DNA from 3 places in the Amycolatopsis sp. NPDC051372 genome. Region 1 is predicted to be linked to each of the others. Evidence: riboswitches for the same ligand, from Rfam matches in the RefSeq annotation. Region 1 holds a riboswitch; each other region holds the start of a gene.
The links. A riboswitch is a leader RNA that binds a small molecule or an ion and turns the genes downstream of it on or off. The one in region 1 is predicted to bind cobalamin.
Positions count from the first base shown of each region.

Region 2: linked by a shared signal. The riboswitch ahead of metE (5-methyltetrahydropteroyltriglutamate--homocysteine S-methyltransferase) and the one ahead of AB0M56_RS02005 (hypothetical protein) in region 1 are both predicted to bind cobalamin.
Region 3: linked by a shared signal. The riboswitch ahead of cobN (cobaltochelatase subunit CobN) and the one ahead of AB0M56_RS02005 (hypothetical protein) in region 1 are both predicted to bind cobalamin.

Region 1 covers NZ_JBFBAF010000001.1:411,883-418,795, reverse strand. Annotated here, with positions in the region: gene AB0M56_RS02010 (CbiQ family ECF transporter T component) at 1-369, opposite strand, end outside; gene AB0M56_RS02005 (hypothetical protein) at 359-973, opposite strand; cobalamin riboswitch at 1,026-1,161, opposite strand; gene AB0M56_RS02000 (Gfo/Idh/MocA family oxidoreductase) at 1,205-2,101, shown strand; gene AB0M56_RS01995 (VanZ family protein) at 2,360-3,016, shown strand; gene AB0M56_RS01990 (GNAT family N-acetyltransferase) at 3,208-3,951, shown strand; gene arfB (alternative ribosome rescue aminoacyl-tRNA hydrolase ArfB) at 3,948-4,364, opposite strand; gene purM (phosphoribosylformylglycinamidine cyclo-ligase) at 4,420-5,490, opposite strand; gene purF (amidophosphoribosyltransferase) at 5,521-6,913, opposite strand, start outside.
Region 2 covers NZ_JBFBAF010000010.1:206,912-213,824, forward strand. Annotated here, with positions in the region: gene AB0M56_RS17855 (cytochrome P450) at 1-1,081, opposite strand, end outside; partial or broken gene metE (5-methyltetrahydropteroyltriglutamate--homocysteine S-methyltransferase) at 1,241-3,497, opposite strand; cobalamin riboswitch at 3,592-3,807, opposite strand; gene AB0M56_RS17865 (ribonucleotide-diphosphate reductase subunit beta) at 3,896-4,969, opposite strand; gene AB0M56_RS17870 (ribonucleoside-diphosphate reductase subunit alpha) at 5,040-6,913, opposite strand, start outside.
Region 3 covers NZ_JBFBAF010000013.1:63,092-70,004, forward strand. Annotated here, with positions in the region: gene cobN (cobaltochelatase subunit CobN) at 1-3,328, opposite strand, end outside; cobalamin riboswitch at 3,361-3,488, opposite strand; gene AB0M56_RS20770 (hypothetical protein) at 3,516-4,133, opposite strand; gene AB0M56_RS20775 (helix-turn-helix transcriptional regulator) at 4,144-4,377, opposite strand; gene AB0M56_RS20780 (ABC transporter permease) at 4,384-5,265, opposite strand; gene AB0M56_RS20785 (ABC transporter ATP-binding protein) at 5,265-6,125, opposite strand; gene AB0M56_RS20790 (precorrin-3B synthase) at 6,269-6,913, shown strand, end outside.

The DNA.
Region 1 (6,913 bases):
CAGCCGCAGCCCGTCGTAAAAGCCGCCGAGCAGCTCCTCCGCCGACGTCGGCCCCAGCAGCTCGATCCCGGCGGCCGCGGCGGGCAGCGGGATCGTCGGCAGCGTGAAGAGCACGTGGCCGCCGTCCTCGCCGCCGCTGAGGATGCGGAACAGCACGCGCGACACCACGATCACGCCCGCGACCAGCGCGTACACCCGAAAAGCCAGCGCCCACGGCGCGTCGCCCCGGCGGTTCACCACCACGAACCCGGCCACGGCGATCACCAGCGCGAGCAGCAGCGGGTTGGTGGTGCGGCTGGCGGCGACGGCGAGCGCGAGCGCCCACACCCACCACGCGCCCGGGTGCAGAGCCCGCGCGTTACCGGGCAGCACGCCTGCGCCGCAGCCCGACGACCACACCCGCGACGACGAGCACCGCGATCACGACGAGCCCGATCACCAGGCTCCACGGGAAACCGCTGCCGCCGGAATCCGTGGCCGCGGCCGCGGGCGCAGGCACGTTGGCCTTCCGCACCGGCGCCACCCGCGGCGGCGGGTAGTCCTGGAAGGACTTCTTGTGCGCGAACGACCAGCCCTCGAAGCTCCCCGCCGGCGGCTTCCAGCCCTGCACGCCGACCTGGCTCGAAGCCCACTTGCCACCGTCGGTCGCCGTCCAGAAGCTCCACGACGCGCTCTCCGGCGGCATCCCCGAGCACGACTGGTCGGCCGGTTTGCCCTCGATCTTGCAGATCAGCGCGAGGCCGTACTTGCCGACGCCCGCGATGTCGAGGCCCGCGTTCTGCATGGCCGCCACGCCGTCGGCCTGCGGCCCGGGCGCGCAGCGGATCAGGGTGTCGCCACTGAGGTCCTGGAAGTCGACGACCACCGTCACGCCCGTGGCGTCGGGGCAGTACCCCGCGGCGCCCTTGCCGGGCACGGTCGCGGTGGCGGGACTCGCACCGGACAGACCGGCGGTGACCAGGAGCGCGGCCACGGCAAGGAGCCGGGCAGAAAAGACAGGGAACAACCGCATCGTTGATGAACCTCGCATCGAATCGGACCACGGCGGGCGATCCGGCTCACGGCCGCACGGGCGGCCGCTCACGGTTGCGGGTCAGCGCCGGATTCCCACCGGCTTCCCCCGATCGTGGTGTACAGCTGACCGACGTTAACCCACCGGAGGTACCCGCCGGAAGCGGCGCCGGACACACTTACACTGCCGGGCGTGGACGTCGGACAGCTGCGCATCGGCCTCGTCGGAACCGGTCCCTGGGCGACCACGGTGCACGCGCCGGGCCTGACCGAACACCCCGGCACCGAGCTCACCGCCGTGTGGGCGCGCCGCATCACCAGCGCCCGTCCGCTGGCCGAGGCCCACGGAGCCGTCGGCACCGACGACCTCGACGAGCTGTTCTCGCTGGTCGACGCCCTCGCCTTCGCCGTGCCGCCCGCCGTGCAGGCGGAGATCGCGACGCGCGCGGCCGAGACCGGCAAGCACCTGATCCTCGAGAAGCCGATCGCCGCCGACCTGGCGAGCGCCCAGCGGCTGGCCGACGCCGTGGACAAAGCCGGCGTCGCGTCGCTCGTGATGCTCACGCTGCGGTTCTCCCAGCAGACGCGCGAGTGGCTCGACGGCCTCGCCGCCTCGGGCGGCTGGCGCGGCGGTGGCGCGCGCTGGCTGTCGGGCGCGCTGCTCGGCGGGCAGTACTCGACCTCGGCCTGGCGCCTCGACGCGGCCGGTGGCGCGCTCGCCGACATCGGCCCGCACGCGTTCGACCTGCTCGACGCCGCCCTCGGCCGCATCACCGACGTGCTCGCGGCTCACCGTGGCCCCGACGACCTGTGGCAGCTGATGTTCGCCCACGAGGGCGGCGCCACGAGCACCGCGACGCTGTCGCTGCGACTGCCGGTTCAGCCGAGCGTGGTCGAGGTCGCGGTCTACGGCGAGCACGGCTACCGGACGCTCGGTCGCAAACCGGGCACCGCCGGGGAGTCCTACACGGCACTGCTGGACGACTTCGCGGCCATGGTCGCGAGTGGCACGACCACGCATCCGTGCGACGTCCACCGTGGCCTGCACCTGTCCGCGCTCATCGGGAAGGCGCGCGAGCTCGCCGGGTAGTACACAGGCTCGAACCCTTGATTTCCGTTGTGAAACAAGGCTTTTCACCAAGTCGGCGAAATCCTTCCACAGGGTTGTCCACAGCATCCACTATGGACGGTCCGCGCCTCGACCGAACCACGGGAAGCCGTTTCGCGCCACCGGAAAGATCACCGAATAGTGCGGCCCGCTGAGCATGCCGACTCGAACCGGCAATGCGAAGGTTGATCTTGGGAGGGCGGGAAGAAGCAGTTCAGAGGGGTTCGAGAAGGGAAGCGCATGGGCGCCTTGCTGCGCGCTTTCTGGGGGATCATCCCGATCACGGCCATCGCGTTGCCGTACGCGCTGCTCTGCTGGCCCTTGCTCGCCGCGCGGAGGCGGCGAAGAAGCAGCATCAGCCTCGGCCACGCGTCGGCGACCGCGGCCGTCGACGTGACGGCGGTGACGATCGGCGCGCTCGTGCTCTGCCTGGTCATCATGCCTGTCGGCACAGCTTCGGGGAGCACCCTCGATCTCGTGCCCGGTGCCGACCTCGCCGCCGCGCTGTCCGACGACGGATCGCTTTGGCAAGTCGTCGGCAACCTGCTTCTCCTGTGCCCGCTGGGCGCGCTCGTGCCGCTGCGCCTGCGCCGGCTGCGGTCGATCAGCCGGATCACGCTCACCGCCTTGAGCGCGTCCGTGCTGGTGGAGGTCACGCAGTTCCTCATCCACAGCGGCCGCGTGACCTCGACCGACGACGTGCTGCTCAACACCATCGGCGCCGCGCTCGGTGCCGCCCTGACCCGCCGCGGCTGGCGCTACTTCGACGTGGTGCCCGTGGTCGCGATCCCGCAGCAGGTGCGTCGGACCGTCTGCAACGCGCCTGTCCGCCTGCGCGTGCCGCGTTCGGTGTGGGACACGCGCTACGCCGGGATCGGCCACCGCGAACGGCGCTGAGTTAAATCGGTTGCCCCAGCTGGGACACTGAAAGCTCTCGGATCTTCGGACGAAGGAACGCCTATGTTTGCCGCCGCTGCTCGCGACGGCCGAGGTCAGGCCTGACGCGAGCCCGTCAGCCGTCCTCCCATGCCCTGCCCTTCTCGGCAGCGCGCGTGTGTCTCCTTCGACCCCGAAAGGGATCACCCAGCATGTCCGCCCTTCAGGCGTATGTCCGTGCCACCGCGCCCCGAGGCCGTGACGTCGAACGGATCGGCCCGTTCCTCGCGACCTTCTCCCGCACCACCGGCCACCCGATGCTCAACTACGCGATCCCCGATGACGGCGCCGAGCCGTCACCGGCGGAGATCACCGCGCTGACCGAGGCGTACGCGGGCCGCGGCCTGCAGCCCCGGCTCGAGTTCTTCACCGAAGCCGCGCCCGGCCTGGAGGACCTCCTCGTCGCGCAGGGCTACTCGCTCGAGCGGCGCATCCCGCTCATGACCTGCACCCCGGCCGACTTCGTGGACCACCCGGCACCCGCCGGGATCGTGCTCCGTGTTCCGGAGACGGACGCCGACCTGCGCAGCCTGCGTTCGGCGCAGAACGTGGCCTTCGGCGAGTCCCCGGAGGTGTCCGACGCCGAACTGGCGAGCACCCGCTCGTTCGGCGACCGCGCCGTGCGCGCCGAGGACACCGCGACGGGCGCGGTGATCGGCGGCGGGTTCGCGCTGGACATCGTGGACGGCGCGGCCGAGATCGCCGGCATCGCCGTCGCCGAGGCCTACCGCCGCCGGGGAATCGCCGCGGCGATCACGGCGCATCTCACGCGTCTGGTCCACGAGCGAGGTGGCCCCACGGCCTTCCTCACCCCGGGCGATCTGGGCATCGCCACGGTCTACCGCCGCGTCGGCTACCAGCCGGCCGGCGAGTGCGTGCACCTGTCGGTGAGCTAGTCGTCGAACCGGCCGCCGCGGCCGCGTTTCACGTCGCTGCGGCGTTTCTTCGCGGCCAGGCGGCGTTCCTTCGAACCCCGGGAGGGTTTGGTGGGACGCCGCTTGGCCGGCGGCGGCGCGGAAGCCTTGATCAGCAGGTCGGCGAGGCGTTCACGCGCGGCGTCGCGGTTCTGCAGCTGCGAACGCTGCTCGCTGGCCGCGATGGTGATCACGCCGTCGACCAGGCGACCCGCCAGCCGCGCCACGATCCGCTCGCGCAACGACTCCGGGATCACCGCCGACCGCGCGACGTCGAACGAGAGCTCCACGCGCGAGTCGGTGGTGTTCACGCCCTGCCCGCCCGGTCCGGACGACCGGGAGAAGCGCTCGCTCAACTCGGCCGCCGGAATCACGAACCGGGAGCCGACAACCACGTCCTCTGCTACTGATGCCACGCTGTCCAGTCTTCCAGCCGCGACAACCGCGTTTCTAGAACCGCGGGTGGTCGCCCGAGAGCACGGCACGCGGGCCGTCGGGGTTGTCGGCCGGCTGCACGTCGCCGAGGATCCACGCCGGCACGTGGCGCGCGGTCAGCACGGCCAGCGCCCGGTCGACGTCCTCGGCCGACACGATCGCGACCATGCCGACGCCCATGTTGAACGTCTTCTCCAGCTCGGCGCGCTCGACCTTGCCGCGCTGCCCGATCAGGGCGAACACCGGCGCCGGCGTCCACGTGCCGCGCTCCAGCCGTGCGACGAGGCCCCGCGGCATCACGCGCGCGAGGTTGGCCTCGAGGCCGCCGCCGGTGATGTGCGCGAACGTGCGCACCTCGGTCTCGGCGGCCAGCGCCAGGCAGTCCTTGGCGTAGATCTTGGTCGGCTCCAGCAGCTCCTCGCCGAGCGTGCGGCCGAACTCCTCGACGTGCCCTTCGAGCGGCATGCGCGCGATGTCGAGCAGCACGTGGCGGGCCAGCGAGTAGCCGTTGGAGTGCAGGCCCGAGGAACCCATGGCCAGCACGACGTCACCCGGGCGCACCTTTTCGGGCGTGAGCAGCGCGGACGCCTCGACCACGCCGACGCCGGTGGCCGACACGTCGTAGTCGTGCTCGCCCATCAGGCCCGGGTGCTCGGCCGTCTCGCCGCCGAGCAGTGCGCAACCGGCCTGCACGCAGCCTTCGGCGATGCCGCCGACCAGCGCCGCGATCTTCTCCGGGATGACCTTGCCGACCGCGATGTAGTCCTGCAGGAACAGCGGCTCGGCGCCGGTCACGACCAGGTCGTCGACGACCATGGCCACCAGGTCGATGCCCACGGTGTCGTGCTTGTCCAGAGCCTGCGCGACCGCGATCTTGGTGCCCACGCCGTCGGTGGACGACGCGAGCACCGGCTCCTTCCACTTGTCGAGCTTGAGCGAGAACAGCCCCGCGAACCCGCCCACACCACCGCGCACCTCGGGGCGGGTGGCGCGCTCGGCGTGGGGCTTGAGCAGCTCGACGGCCTGGTCACCGGCTTCGATGCTGACACCGGCGGCTGCGTACGTGGCGCTCGTGGACTCGCTCACGGAAGCGGACTCCCTACTGGACAAATCTGACTAGGGACGCCGGACGGCGTCTTCGGCACCGTACCCGGCCGGGCTGACCGGAGTCGCTTTGCCATTGACCGAATCCATGCTTTCCAGCAGGTGCTTGCCGATCAACGCGTCGTCCGGCAGGTCGATGGGGTATTCGCCGGAGAAGCACGCGGTGCACAGGCGTGACTTCGGCTGCTCCGAGGCCGCGACCAGGCCGTCGAGCGAAATGTAGCCCAGCGAGTCGGCTCCGATCGAGCGGCGGATGCCGTCGAGGTCGACGCCGTTGGCCACGAGCTCGGCACGCGAGGCGAAGTCGATGCCGTAGAAGCACGGCCAGCGCACGGGCGGCGAAGCGATCCGCACGTGGACCTCGAGCGCGCCGGCCTCCCGCAGCATGCGCACGAGCGCGCGCTGCGTGTTGCCGCGGACGATCGAGTCGTCGACCACGACCAGGCGCTTGCCGCGGATTACGTCCCGCAGTGGGTTGAGCTTCAGCCGGATGCCCAGCTGGCGGATCGTCTGCGACGGCTGGATGAACGTGCGCCCGACGTAGGCGTTTTTCACCAGACCGGTGCCGTACGGGATACCCGAACCCTGCGCGTAGCCGATCGCGGCCGGCGTGCCGGACTCCGGCACGGGCATGACCAGGTCGGCGTCGGCCGGGTGCTCGCCGGCGAGCCGGCGGCCGATCTCCACGCGCGTGGCGTGCACGCTGCGGCCGGCGATCGTGGTGTCGGGGCGGGCGAGGTAGACGTACTCGAACACGCAGCCCTTGGGCTCCGGGTTCGCGAACCGCGACGAGCGCAGGCCTTCCGCGTCGATGGCGATGAGCTCACCCGGCTCGACCTCGCGCACGAACGACGCGCCGCAGATGTCCAGCGCGGCCGTCTCGCTCGCCACGACCCAGCCGCGCTCCAGGCGGCCGAGCACGAGCGGGTGCACGCCGTGGGGGTCGCGGGCGGCGTAGAGGGTGTTCTCGTCGGCGAAGACCAGGCAGAACGCGCCCTTCAGCGTCGGCAGCAGCTCCATGGCCGCGGCCTCGATGCCCTTGTCGGCCGCGTTGGCGGCGAGCAGGCCGCAGACGAGGTCGGAGTCGCTGGACGAGCCGGTGAGGCCCGCGTGCGGCTTGAGGCCGGCGGCCTTCGTGCGGTCGCGCAGCTCGGCGGTGTTGACGAGATTGCCGTTGTGTGCGAACGACAGGCCGCTGCCGGTGGCCGTGGTGCGGAAGATCGGCTGCGCGTTCTCCCAGATCGTGGCGCCGGTCGTGGAGTAGCGGCAGTGCCCGACAGCGATGTGGCCCTGCAGCGACTGCAGCACCTGCTCGTCGAACACCTGGCTGACCAGGCCGAGGTCCTTGAAGACCACGATCTGCGAGCCGTCGGAGACCGAGATGCCGGCCGCCTCCTGCCCGCGG
Region 2 (6,913 bases), on a different contig from region 1:
GCAGTCGCAGTGATTCCTTCATCACGAGGTCGAGCGTTTCCAGGCTTTCCAGCGCCTCGATGTCCGGCACGTCGTCGCCGAGCGCGAGCGACTCCGCGCGGGCGCGTTCCTGCCACTCCGGGTGCTTGGCCAGGTAGTAGGCCATGGCGCTGCTGGTGATGGTCGTGGTGTCGTGCGCCGCCATCATCAGGAAGATCATGTGGTTCACGATGTCCGCGTCGGTGAACCGGTCGCCGTCCTCGGTGGTGGCGGTGCAGAGCGCGGCGAACAGGTCGTCGCCGCCCGCGCGGCGCTTTTCCGGCAGGGTCTCGCCGAAGTAGCGCTCCAGCAGCCGCCGGCCGCGCAGGCCGGCGGACCAGCGGCCGCCGGGCACGGGGTAGCGCACCAGCGCCGTGCCCGCGCGCACGGTGTTCACGAACGCGCGGTTGATCCGCATCGCGTCGCCGGGCGAGTGCATGTCCATGAACACGCGCGTCGCCACGTCGAGGGTGAGCTGCTTGAGCGCCCAGTACAGCCGCGGCCGCGTGCCGCCGGGCCACGCCTCGACGCCGGCGCGCAGGGCCGGGCCCATCTGCCCGACGTAGCCGACGAGCCGCTCGCGCGTGAACGCGCTCTGCATGATCCGCCGGTGCAGGTGGTGCTCGCCGAAGTCGAGCAGCATGAGGCCGCGGTCGAAGAACTTCTCGATGAAGAACTTCCAGCCCTCCTGCGAGAACGCCTTGTCCTTGTTCACCAGGGCGATCTGCGTGGCCTCGGGGCCGGACAGCGAGACGATCCGGCGGCCGAAGCCACCCATCCACGAGACGGGACCGTACTTCTCGTAGCGGCTGAAGCTGAAGTCCAGGCCGAAGCGCATCATCTCCAGCGCGTGGCCCACGACCGGCGGGCCGTCGTCGCCGAGCACCGGCTTCAGGCCGCTACCCGCGGGTGGCGCCGCGAGTTCGCGCACTGGGTAGGTGGCCGCTTGCCAGCGCTGGTCGACGGTGCGGGGCAGCGGCATGGACGTGAGCGTGGGCACGCGCTCACGCAGGCTCTCGGCGACCTTGCCGACCTTGCCGACTTTGCCGACTGCGCTCGTCATGGCGACCTGCCTTCGCTGGCGGAACCCCGGTCCGACCTCCACCGTGCCGCGCTGTTGACCGAATGACAATACCTTCGGCCGGCTCCATCCGGGTGATCCTTGACGTAGATCGGTGCCGGGCGGTGGTTCGCGCCGCCCGGCACCGGATCTACGGGTTGTTCAGTCCTGCTCGGCGCGGACCTGGCGGGCCGCCGCGACGAGGTGGCGCAACGCGGGCTCCACCTCGGCGTAGCGGCGCGTCTTGAGGCCGCAGTCGGGGTTCACCCACAGCCGGTGCGCCGGCATGGCGGCGACCGCCGTGCGCAGCAGGTCCGCGACCTCCTCGACGCCCGGCACGCGGGGCGAGTGGATGGCGTAGACGCCGGGGCCGACGCCGCGCGCGAACCCGCCGGCCGACAGGTCGGCGAGCACCTCCATCTTCGAGCGCGCGGCTTCGATGCTGGTCACGTCGGCGTCGAGGCCGTCGATCGCCGAGAGCACCTCGCCGAACTCCGAAATAACACATGTGCGTGTGGATCTGGGTGCCCTCGGCGGCTCCGGCCGTCGCGACGCGGAACGCCCGCACCGCCCAGTCGAAGTAGGACTCGCGCCCGGCCGCGCGCAGCGGCAGCAGCTCGCGCACGGCCGGCTCGTCGACCTGGATCACGCGCACGCCCGCGGTTTCGAGGTCGGCCACCTCGTCGCGGATCGCGAACGCGACCTGGAGGGCGGTGTCCGCGAGCGGCTGGTCGTCGCGCACGAACGACCACGCGAGGATCGTGACCGGGCCGGTGAGCATGCCCTTGATCGGCTTGTCCGTGCGGCTTTGCGCGTACCGCGCCCACGGCACGGTCATCGGCCGCGGGCGCGAGACGTCGCCGTAGAGGATCGGCGGGCGGACGCAGCGCGAGCCGTAGGACTGCACCCAGCCGTGCTCGGTCGAGGCGAACCCGGCGAGCTGCTCGGCGAAGTACTGCACCATGTCGTTGCGCTCGGGCTCGCCGTGCACCAGCACGTCGAGGCCCAGCTCCTCCTGTAGCCGCACCACGCGGTCGATCTCGGCGTGCATCTGGGCCACGTACGCGGCTTCGTCGAGCGTGCCTGCACGGTGGGCGGCGCGCGCCTTGCGGACGTCGGTGGTCTGCGGGAACGAGCCGATCGTGGTGGTCGGCAGTGGCGGCAGGCCGAGGGATTCCTGTTGCACGGCCGCCCGTTGCTCGTACGGCTCCCGCACGGCGTCCTCGCGCTTCAGCGCCGTCAGCCGCTTGCCCACGGCCGCGTCCGCCGGGTTTGTCGCGCGGTCAGTGACGGCCGCCCGCGCCGCCGACAGGTCCACCGGCTCGCCGCGCAGCGCCCGCCCGAGCAGCACGACCTCCGCGACCTTCTGGTCGGCGAACGCGAGCCAGCTCCCGAGTCGTGAATCGAGGGTCTCGGCCTCGACGTCGTAGGGCACGTGCAGCAGCGAGCACGACGTCGAGACGCTCACGTGCCGCGCGGTGCCGGCCAGCCGCGCGGCGCGTTCCAGCGCCCGGTCCGGGTCGGTGCGCCACACGTTGCGCCCGTCGACGACGCCGGCGAGCACCTCCTTGTCGCGCAACGCGCCTTCCGCGGCCACAGCGTCCACAAAGGACTCGTCGGTGACGAGGTCCACGGCCAGCGCCTCAACGGGGGAGCGGGCCAGCACGCCCAGCCCGCGGCCGAGCCCGCCGAAATACCCGGCGACGAGCAGCTTCGGCCGGTCCTCGGCCTTGGCCAGCACGTGGTACGCGCGGGTCAGCGCGTTGAGCTCCTTCGTGGTGCGGTCACCGGCGAACGCCGGCTCGTCGAGCTGCACCCACTCGACGCCCTCGGCCTTCAGCGCGGCGAGCAGCTCCGCGTATGCGGGCAGTAGCTCGTCGAGCAGCTCCAACGGTGCGAAATCCGGTTGTGTCGCCTTGCTGAGCAGCAGGAACGTGACCGGCCCGACGAGTACCGGCCGCGTCTCGATCCCCAGCTCCCGGGCCTCGCGCACCTCGTCGAGGGGCTTCGTGCACGACAGCGTGAAGCGCGAGCCGGGGCCCAGTTCGGGCACGAGGTAGTGGTAGTTGGTGTCGAACCACTTCGTCATTTCGAGCGCCGGCTCGTCCTGTACGCCGTGCGCGGCGGCGAAGTACGTGTCCAGCGATGAGAGGCCGAGGCGCGTGAAGCGCTCCGGCAGCGCGCCGAACAGCTCGGCGGTGTCGAGCACGTGGTCGTAGTGCGAGAACGTGCCGGACGGGATCGACTCCAGCCCGGCGTCGCGCAGTCGCGACCAGGTCCGTGCGCGCAGTTCGCGGCCGGTGGCGAGCAACTCCGCTTCGCCGGTGGTGCCCGCCCAACAGCGCTCCAGGGCGCGCTTGAGCTCCCGGGCCGGGCCGATGCGCGGGTATCCCAGGATGGTGGTGCCGATGGTGGTCACAGGCTCTCTCCTCGCGAGCTCGCCAACGAGCCCGGACACGCGAGAGCCGCGTTCGGTCAGGCCGTGTCCCACGGGGCCCGGACTCACGCACGCCGTCGGCGCACGTGCCACGGGCAGGTCTTCGGACTCGTGGGCGTCGACCTCGCGCCTACTCGCCGTCGCTTCCCAGGCTCGCGCCCAGTGCTTGACCACGAAATCGTGGTGACGGCTTTCGTTCCCACTCACCGCTGCGGGGCAGTCCCGGATTCACACCGGATTCCCTGTTGCCTCACCGGCACGACCGAAAAAAGCCCGGCCACGCCCTGGCGAACCTGTGGCGTGGCCGAGCCTAGCGGGTCGGGGTTGCGGGCGGCACAAGCCGCGCCCCGGTCCCAGAGTCCGGGATCAGTCCGCTGTGATCAATCCCAGTCCAGCGCGCCGCCCGACTGGTACTCGATCACGCGGGTCTCGAAGAAGTTCTTCTCCTTCTTCAGGTCCATCGCCTCCGACATCCACGGGAACGGGTTCTCCGTCTCCCCGAAGATCGGCGCGAGGCCGATCTGCTGGGCGCGCCGGTCGGTGATGAAGTGCATGTACTGCTCGCATAGCTGCGCCGAGAGGCCCAGCATGCCGCGCGGCATGGTGTCGCGCGCGTAGCGGACTTCCAGCTCGCACGCGTCCTGCAGCATCTGCCGGATCTCCGCCTGGAACTCTTCGGTCCACAGGTGCGGGTTCTCGATCTTGATCTGGTTGATGCAGTCGATGCCGAAGTTCAGGTGGATCGACTCGTCACGCAGGATGTACTGGTACTGCTCGGCGATGCCGACCATCTTGTTGCGGCGCCCGAGCGAGAGGATCTGCGCGAAGCCGGTGTAGAACCACATGCCCTCGAAGATCACGTAGAACGCCACGAGGTCGCGCAGGAACGCCTGGTCGGCCTCCGGCGTGCCGGTCTCGAAGTCCGGGTTCTCGAGGTTCTGCGTGTACTTGAGCGCCCACGCGTCCTTCTCGGAGATGGACGGCACCTCGCGGTACATGTTGAACAGCTCGCCCTCGACCAGGCCGAGGCTTTCGCAGATGTACTGGAAGGTGTGCGTGTGCACGGCTTCCTCGAACGCCTGGCGCAGCAGGTACTGACGGCACTCGGGGTTGGTGATCTGGCGGTACACGGCGAGCACGATGTTGTTGGCCACCAACGACTCCGCGGTGGCGAAGAAGCCGAGGTTGCGCTTGAGCATCTGGCGCTCGTCCTCGGTCAGGCCGTCAGGCGACTTCCACAGCGCGATGTCGGCCTGCATGGCGACCTCGGTCGGCATCCAGTGGTTGTTGCATGCGGCGAGGTACTTGTCCCACGCCCAGCGGTACTTCATGGGCAGCAGCTGGTTCACGTCTGCGCGCGCGTTGATCATGCGCTTGTCGTCGACGTTGATCCGGGCGGCGCCGACCTCGATCTCGCCGAGGCCGGTGGCGTCCGTGGTCTCCACGTTGGTCATCAAGAGGCTCCAAGAAAAGGCTCGCCGGCGGTGCGGCCGGTTCGCGCCGGTCGCACCGCCGGCGAGGAGGTCACTGGCAGGCTTCGCAGTCGGGGTCGTCGATGCGGCAGGCGGCGCCTTCGGTGGCGACGAAGTCGATGTCGTCGACCTTCGGCATTTCCTTCGGCTCGGCGGGCTTGGCGGCCGGGACCGCGGCGGGCACGGCCGCGGCGGGGCTCGCCGGGACAGCGGCCGAGGGCGACGGCACGGGCGCAGTCGCCGGGACCGGCGTCGAGGCCGGAGCAGCGGCGGCGGCCGGGGCGGCCGAGACCGCGTTCAGCTTGCCGTCGGTGCCGCGCAGGGTGCTCTTCTCCACGTGCGTCGCCGACTGCGCGCGCAGGTAGTACGTGGTCTTGAGGCCCTTGTGCCACGCGTAGCGGTACAGCTCGTCGAGCTTGCGCCCGCTCGGCGCCGCGATGTAGAGGTTCAGCGACTGCGCCTGGTCGATCCACTTCTGCCGGACCGAGCCCGCGTCCACGATCCACTTCGACTCGATCTCGAACGCGGTGGCGTAGAGCGCCTTGAGGTCGTCCGGCACGCGGTCGATCTGGCCGAGGCTGCCGTCGAAGTACTTCAGGTCGCTGACCATGACCTCGTCCCACAGACCGCGGGCCTTGAGGCTCTTGACCAGGTGCGGGTTCACCACGGTGAAGTCGCCCGACATGTTCGACTTCACGTACAGGTTCTGGAACAGCGGCTCGATCGACTGGCCGACGCCGGAGATGTTGGAGATCGTCGCGGTCGGCGCGATCGCCATCACGTTGGAGTTGCGCATGCCGACGGTCTTCACTCGCTCGCGCAGCGGCGCCCAGTCCAGCGTCGTGGAGGTGTCGACGGCGAGGGCGTCGCCCTGGCGCGCGTCGATCAGCAGCTGCATCGAGTCGATCGGCAGGATGCCGCGGCTCCACAGCGAACCCTCGAACGTCTGATACTGGCCGCGCTCCTCGGCGAGGTCGGTCGACGCGGAGATCGCGTAGTAGGACACGTGCTCCATGCTCAGGTCGGCGAACTTCACCGCCTCCTGCGAAGCGAACGGAACGCCGATCTCGAACAGCGCGTCCTGGTAGCCCATGATGCCCAGGCCCACCGGGCGGTGGCGCAGGTTGGAGCGGCGCGCCTCCGGGATCGTGTAGAAGTTGATGTCAATCACGTTGTCGAGCATGCGCACGGCGGTGCGCACGGTCTTCTCGAGGCGCTTCGTGTCGAGGCCCGCGGGCGTCACGTGCTTGAGCAGGTTCACCGAGCCGAGGTTGCAGACCGCGACCTCGTCGATGTTGGTGTTCAGCGTGATCTCGGTGCACAGGTTCGAGGAGTGCACCACGCCGACGTGCTGCTGCGGCGAGCGCAGGTTGCACGGGTCCTTGAACGTGATCCACGGGTGGCCGGTCTCGAACAGCATCGTCAGCATGCGGCGCCACAGGTCGACGGCGCGCAGGCGGCGGAAGACCTTGATCTCGCCGCGGTCGGCGGCGGCCTCGTACTCGCGGTAGCGCTCGGCGAACGCGTTGCCGTAGAGGTCGTGCAGGTCCGGCGTCTCGTTGGGGGAGAACAGGGTCCACTGCGCGTCGGCCTCCACGCGGCGCAGGAACTCGTCCGGCACCCAGTTGGCCGTGTTCATGTCGTGCGTGCGGCGGCGGTCGTCACCGGTGTTCTTGCGCAGGTCGAGGAATTCCTCGATGTCCACGTGCCACGTCTCGAGGTACGCGCACGCCGCGCCCTTGCGCTTGCCGCCCTGGTTCACGGCGACGGCGGTGTCGTTGGCGATCTTGAGGAACGGCACGACACCTTGCGACTGGCCGTTGGTGCCCTTGATGTGGGCGCCGAGGCCGCGCACCGGGGTCCAGTCGTTGCCGAGGCCGCCCGAGTACTTGGCCAGCAGCGCGTTGTTCTTGTACGCCTGGAAGA
Region 3 (6,913 bases), on a different contig from region 1:
CCTTGTAGCCGTGGCGGCGCATGGCCGAGAGCCAGCGCGGGTTGACCACGCGGGCGCGGAACACGCGGGCCGTCTCTTCTCCCAGTGTTCGGGTGCGGACGGCGTCCGGGGTGGTGCTGTCGCCGATGTACGACGCGGGCGCGGAACCCGTCAGCGCGCGAACGGTGGCGATCATGCCGCCGTGGTACTGGAAGTAGTCATCGGAGTCGGCGATGTCGTGTTCGCGCGTGTCGGTGTTCTTGGCGGCCACGACGATGCGCCGGTAGGACTGCTCCATGTCCTCGCGCGCGGGGCGGCCGTCGAGGTCGCGGCCGTAGGCGAAGCCACCCCACACCGCGTACACCTCCGCCAGGTCCTTGTCGTCGCGCCAGTTGCCGGAGTCCATCAGGGGCAGCAGGCCGGCACCGTAGGCGCCGGGTTTCGAGCCGAAGATGCGGGTGGTGGCGCGGCGGGCATCACCGTGTGTGGCCAAGTCGGCGGAGACGTGGGCGCGGACGAAGTTCTCCGAAGCCGGCTCGTCCAAGCCCGCGACCAGGCGGACGGCGTCGTCCAGCAAAGTGATCACGTGAGGAAAAGCGTCGCGGAAGAAGCCGCTGATGCGCACCGTGACGTCGATGCGCGGGCGGCTCAGCTCGGCCAGTGGAATGGCTTCCAGGCCGGTGACGCGCCGCGAAGCCTCGTCCCACACCGGCTGCACGCCCAGCAGCGCCAGCACTTCCGCGGCGTCGTCGCCGGAGGTGCGCATCGCCGAGGTGCCCCACACCGAAAGCCCCACCGACGTCGGCCACGAGCCGGTGTCCTCGCGGTAGCGGCGCAGCAGCGAGTCGGCCAGCGCCTGGCCGGTCTCCCACGCCAGGCGGCTCGGGATGGCCTTCGGGTCGACGGTGTAGAAGTTCCGCCCGGTCGGCAGCACGTTCACCAAGCCGCGCAACGGCGAACCACTCGGCCCCGCGGGGATGTAACCGCCGTCGAGAGCGTGCAGCACCGCGGAAATCTCGCCCGAGGTACCCGCCAGCCGGGGGACGATCTCGGAAGCCGCGAACGTCAGCACCCGCGAAACTTCCGCGTCCGCGGTGCCCAGAACTTCAGAGACCACGGCGGGCGCGGCCGACGCAGCCCACGAACGCGTTTCCATCGCCACCACCAGCGACCGCGCCGTGGTCTCGACCGCGTCCACTTCGGACAGCGGGGCGTCGGAGTTCTCCTTCAGCCCCAACGCCGAACGCAGTCCCGGCACCGCCCCCTGCTTGCCGCCCCACATCTGCTGGGCCCGCAGCATCGCCAGCACGAGGTTCACGCGCGCCTCGCCGACGGGGGCCTCACCGAGGATGTGCAGGCCGTCGCGGATCTGCGCGTCCTTCACCTCGCAGAGCCAGCCGTCGATGTGCAGCAGGAAGTCGTCGAACTCCACGTCGTGCGGGCGCTCGGCGACACCCAGGTCGTGGTCGAGCTTCGCCGCCTGGATCAGCGTCCAGATCTGGGCGCGGATGGCCGGCAGTTTGGCCGGGTCCATCGCGGCGATGTTCGCGTGCTCGTCCATCAGCTGCTCGAGCCGCGCGAGGTCGCCGTAGGACTCGGCCCGCGCCATCGGCGGGATCAGGTGGTCGACGATCGTGGCGTGCGCCCGCCGTTTCGCCTGCGCGCCCTCGCCCGGGTCGTTGATGAGGAACGGGTAGATCAGCGGCAGGTTGCCCAAAACGGCGTCGGGCGCGCAGGACGCCGACAGGCCCGCCGTCTTGCCCGGCAGCCACTCCAGCGAACCGTGTTTGCCCAGGTGCACCACGGCGTGCGCGCCGAACTCCTCCTCCAGCCAGCGGTACGCGGCGAGGTAGTGGTGGCTCGGCGGCAGGTCCGGGTTGTGGTAGATCGCCACGGGGTTCTCGCCGAACCCGCGCGGCGGCTGGATCATGATCACGACGTTGCCCGACTGGAGCGACGCCAGGACGATGTCGCCCTCGGGATTTGCCGATGTGTCGACATAGAGCGAGCCCGGTGCCGGACCCCAGTGCTGCTCCATCGCCTCGCGCAGCTCCGCGGGCAACTCGGTGAACCACGAGCGGTACCGCGCCGCGGGGACCCGGATCGGGTTGCCCGAGAGCTGTTCCTCCGTCAGCCACTCCGGGTCCTGCCCGCCGGCGGCGATCAGCGCGTGGATCAACGCGTCGCCGTCCGGCTGGTCGGTGCCCGTCGGCTCGACGCCGGGGAACGCGTCGGCGCCCAGGTCGTAACCCTGCGAACGCATGAGCCGCAGCAGCTTGATCGCCGACGCCGGCGTGTCCAGCCCCACGGCGTTGCCCACCCGCGAGTGCTTCGTCGGGTACGCCGAGAGCATCAGCGCGATGCGCCGCGACGCGGGAGGCGTGTGGCGCAGCCGCGCGTGCGCCAGCGCGATCCCGGCCACCCGCGAAGCGCGCTCGGCGTCGGCGACATAGCGCGGCAGGCCGTCTTCGTCGAACTCCTTGAAGGAGAACGGCACCGTGATCAGCCGGCCGTCGAACTCCGGCACGGCCATCTGGTTGCCCGCGTCCAGCGGCGACAGGCCCTCGTCGCTCGACGACCACGTCGCGCGGTCGCTGGTGAGGCACAGCGCCTGCAGGATCGGGATGTCGAGCCCCGCCATCTCGGCGACGTCCCACGCCTCGTCGTCGCCCCCCGCGCCGGCCTCCGAGGGCCGCGTGCCGCCCGCCGCCAGCACCGTGACCAGCAGCGCGTCGGCACGACCCAGCTCGGCCATCATCTCCGGCTCGCGGTTGCGCAGCGACGCGCAGTGGATCGGCAGCGCGCGCCCGCCCGCGGCCTCGATCGCGTCGGCCAGCGCGTGGACGAACCCGGTGTTCCCGGACAGGTGGTGCGCGCGGTAGTAGAGGATCCCGACGACCGGGCCGTCCGCCGGACCCGAAGAAGCGCGCTCCAGCACCCCCCACGACGGCAGCTGCGCGGGCGGCTCGAAGCCGTCGCCGGTCAGCAGCAGCGTGTCGGACAGGAACCGGTGCAGCTGCGTGAGGTTCTCCGGCCCGCCCTGCGCGAGGTACGCGTGCGCCTCGGCCGCGATGCCCGCCGGCACGGTGGAGAGCTTCATCAGCTCCGCGTCCGGCGTCTGCTCACCGCCCAGCACCACCACGTGCGAGCCCGAGGCACGCAGCGTGTCCAGGCCCTCCTGCCACGACCGCGGCGTGCCCAGGATCCGGACCACGACGATCGGCGCGCCGTCCAGCAGCCCCGGCAGGTCCGCGACGTCGAGCCGGGCCGGGTTCGCGAGCCGGAACACACCCTGTGAAGCCCGGGCGCTGAGCAGATCGGTGTCCGAAGTGGACAGCAGCAGGATCACGGCGTTCCTCACTCGGGGTGTCCGCGCCCCGGGTCGTAGGTCGCGCCGGCGGGAGTTCCTGGCTCCCCGGATCACTCCGGGTCACAGTGGCGGGACCGTCCCGGACTCTCACCGGGTTCCTCCACCTGCCGACGCGTGGTTCGCCACTCACTCTCACGGGCGTGCGAGCCCGCGTCAAGGTGACGTCTCAGACCACGCGCACGGCCACGATCGGCCGCTCGGCCACGCGGTGGGACCGCTGGGCCGTGACGCTCCACGCGTAACCCGCGAAGCCGCCCGTATCCGGCGACGCGTGCAAGACCAGGTGCCCGTAACCGGCGCCCTGACCTGTGGGGGAGCGGCTGTCGGGGAAGTCCGGTGACGTGCCGTGCGGGTCGGCGGTGCAATCGGCCACGGGCACGACGTACGACTTGTCCTCGTCCACGACGGGCGTGCCCCGCACCAGCGCGATGTGCCCCGTGTTCGTCGGCCGGCGGTGCCCGTAGTCGATCACCACGAGATCGCCGGGGCGCAGATCGGCGACGGCGTCCACGCGTGCGAAGTGCGGCACCTGCTGCTGTTCGAAGACCCACCGGTACGTGCGCGAAGGCGGGCTCACCGAGCGGAAGTGGGTGGTGAAGAACTCGTCGTCGGCCCAGTCGTAGACGTGCTTGAGCAGCTGGGTCTGGAACGAGGCGCACTGCGTGTGGTTGCGCCGCGGCCGAGTCCAGCTCACGACGTCGGGCTCGCCGGAGGCCTTGTAACGGTTGGCCTCCGGCGAGAGGCGGTCGATGAAGTCCTCGGCGGCGTGCAGGTGGGCGGTCACCCCATCCGTTCTACGCCGACCGGTCGCCGATCCGCGGGAACGGCTCGGTGGAGAAGAGCACCTCCACGGCCACCTCGAAGAACTCCGCGATGCGCAGGGCCAGGTGGAGGCTCGGGCTGTACTCGCCGCGTTCCAGGTACCCGATCGTCTGGTAGTGCACGCCGAGCGCGTCGGCCAGCTGCCGGCGCGAGATCCCGCGTTCGGCGCGCAGCACCGCGATGCGGTTGTAGACGTTCTCGCTCACCGCGGATCACACACGCTGCAGTGCCCTCTCCCGTCGTTCGGCCACCGACGACCCGGATTCCCGCCGCGCCATGCGCCGCAGCAGCACCGGGGCCAGCGCCAATCCGATCACGGCCCACACGACCAGCACGCCGAGGGTCCACCAGGGCCGCCACGACTGCCCGATCTCCACCACCACCGCCGAGTCCGGCAGCAGCGCCGAGCGCATGCCGAGGCCGAGCCAGTACATCGGGAACACCTGGGCGATGCCCTGCACCCAGACCGGCAGGGCCGTGATCGGGTAGAAGATGCCGGAGATCGCGGTCAGGCCCGTGACCGGCAGCATGACCAGGGCCATCGCCCGCGGGTCGCGGATGAGCGAGCCGATCGCGGCGCCCAGCGGCAGCGTGGCCAGGAGCCCGAGCACCAGGACCCAGATCAGGTCGAGCCACGACCACACGCCGTCCGCGGCCAGCCCGGAGAACAGGAACAGGCACGGCACCAGCACCACGACCAGGCCGGCCACCTGCATGAGCGAGAGCGACACGATCTTGCCGAGGAGGTAGCCGAGCATGCCGTTGGGCGTGGCCTTGGCGCGCAGCAGCGTGCCGTCCTCGCGGTCGATCACGAGCTGGCCGGCCGCGCCCGAGAGGCCGTTGAACACGATCCCGGCGCCGAGCACGCTCGGCACGGTCGCGGTGCCCAGCGAGAACGACGTGCCGGGCAGGTGCGCGTTGCGCATGAAGAACAGCGTGGTCAGGATCAGGACCAGCCAGACCACCTGGCCGAGCACGTCGTCGCGGTTGGTCCACTGCTGGCGGAACTCGGTCAGCCCGCGGCGCAACCCGGTGCGCAGGGCCCTTCGCTTCGCGGCCGCGGCGAACGCCATCGGCGTGGTCATCGCAGTCATCACACACCCGCTTCCACGAGTCCGGCCTCGGCGCGGTGCACCAGGGTCATGTAGGTGTCCTCCAGGGACGCGCGGCGGACTTCCAGGTCGGCCACGGCCTCGCCGTGCTGCTTGAAGAGCTCGAATACGTACTTCGTGGCCTCCGTGGTGGAGTGCACGAAGTGCTGCCCGTGGACGGACCAGCGCACCTCGGCCTCGCCGGAGATCCGGCGGCTGAGCTCGTCGGCGGAACTGTCGGCGACGATCCGGCCGCCGTTGAGAATGAGGATCCGGTCGGCCAGCTTCTCGGCCTCGTCGAGGTCGTGGGTGGTGAGCAGGATCGTGGTGTCCTCGTCGTCGGTCAGGCGGTGCACGAGGTCGTGGAACTCGCGCCGCGCCTCGGGGTCGAAGCCCGCTGTCGGTTCGTCGAGGAAGAGCAGTTCGGGCCGGCCGACGATGCCGATCGCGACGTCGAGGCGGCGCCGCTGCCCGCCGGAGAGCTGCCGGATCTTCTTGTCCGCGTGCGGGGTGAGCCCGACGGCGTCGATCAGCTCGCGCGTGTCCCACGGGCGGCGGATCGTGTCGGTCGAGTAGGGCGCGTAGTACTCGCCGAGGTGCGTCAGCAGTTCGCGCACGCGCCATTTCCCGTGGTCTCGCCAGGACTGGAGCACGACCCCCAGCCGTGCCCGCCAGTCCTCACCGCCGCGCGCGGGATCGGTGCCGAGCACCTCGACGTCGCCCGCCGACCGCATCCGGAAACCCTCGAGGATCTCGATCGTGGTCGTCTTGCCGGCGCCGTTGGGCCCGAGCAGGCAGAGCACTTCGCCGCGGTAGGCCTTGAAGTCGACGCCGTGGAGCACGTCGTTGGCGCCGTATCTCATGCGCAAGCCCTCGACCCGCAGCACGACTTCCTCTGGATTCCTCAACCGAATCCACCCCCATCGTTTGTGTGCGACGAAATGTAGCATACCTACTACGTACGATCGCAATCCTGCTCAATCCGCAGCCAGCTACAGTGAGCGGCATGTCCAGCCCTGCCCGCGTACGCGCCGACGCCTGCCCCGGCGTCTTCGCCACGCACGACGCGGCGGACGGACCGCTCGCCCGCGTGCGCCTGCCCGGCGGGGTCGTCTCCGCGGAGCGATTGCGGGTGCTGGCTTCCTGCGCCGAAGACTTCGGTGACGGCGACGTGCACCTCACCTCGCGGGGCAACGTCCAGCTGCGTGGGGTGCGGCGGCCCGGCCTCGCGTCGAGGCTCATGGCTGCCGGGTTGTTGCCTTCGCCGACGCACGAGCGGGTACGCAACGTGCTGGCCTCGCCGTTGAGCGGGGTGCACGGCGGGACCGCTGACGTCCGCGGGCTGGCGGGGGAGCTGGACGTGGCCTTGTGCGCCGAGCCGGAGCTGGCCGAGCTGCCGGGGCGGTTCCTGTTCGCGTTCGACGACGGCCGGGGTGACGTCGCGGGTGAAGGCGCCGATGTGTGCTGGCGCGCGGTGACGTCCGACGCGGGCACGGTGCTGCTCGCGGGCGTGGACACCGGCTGGTCCGTGCCGCGTGACGAAGCTGTGGCCGCGTTGCTGGCTGTCGCGCGCGAGTTCGCCGCGCAGCGGGGGACGGCTTGGCGGATCGCGGAGCTGCCTGATCCCACCGTGCTGCTGCCCCGGGGATCG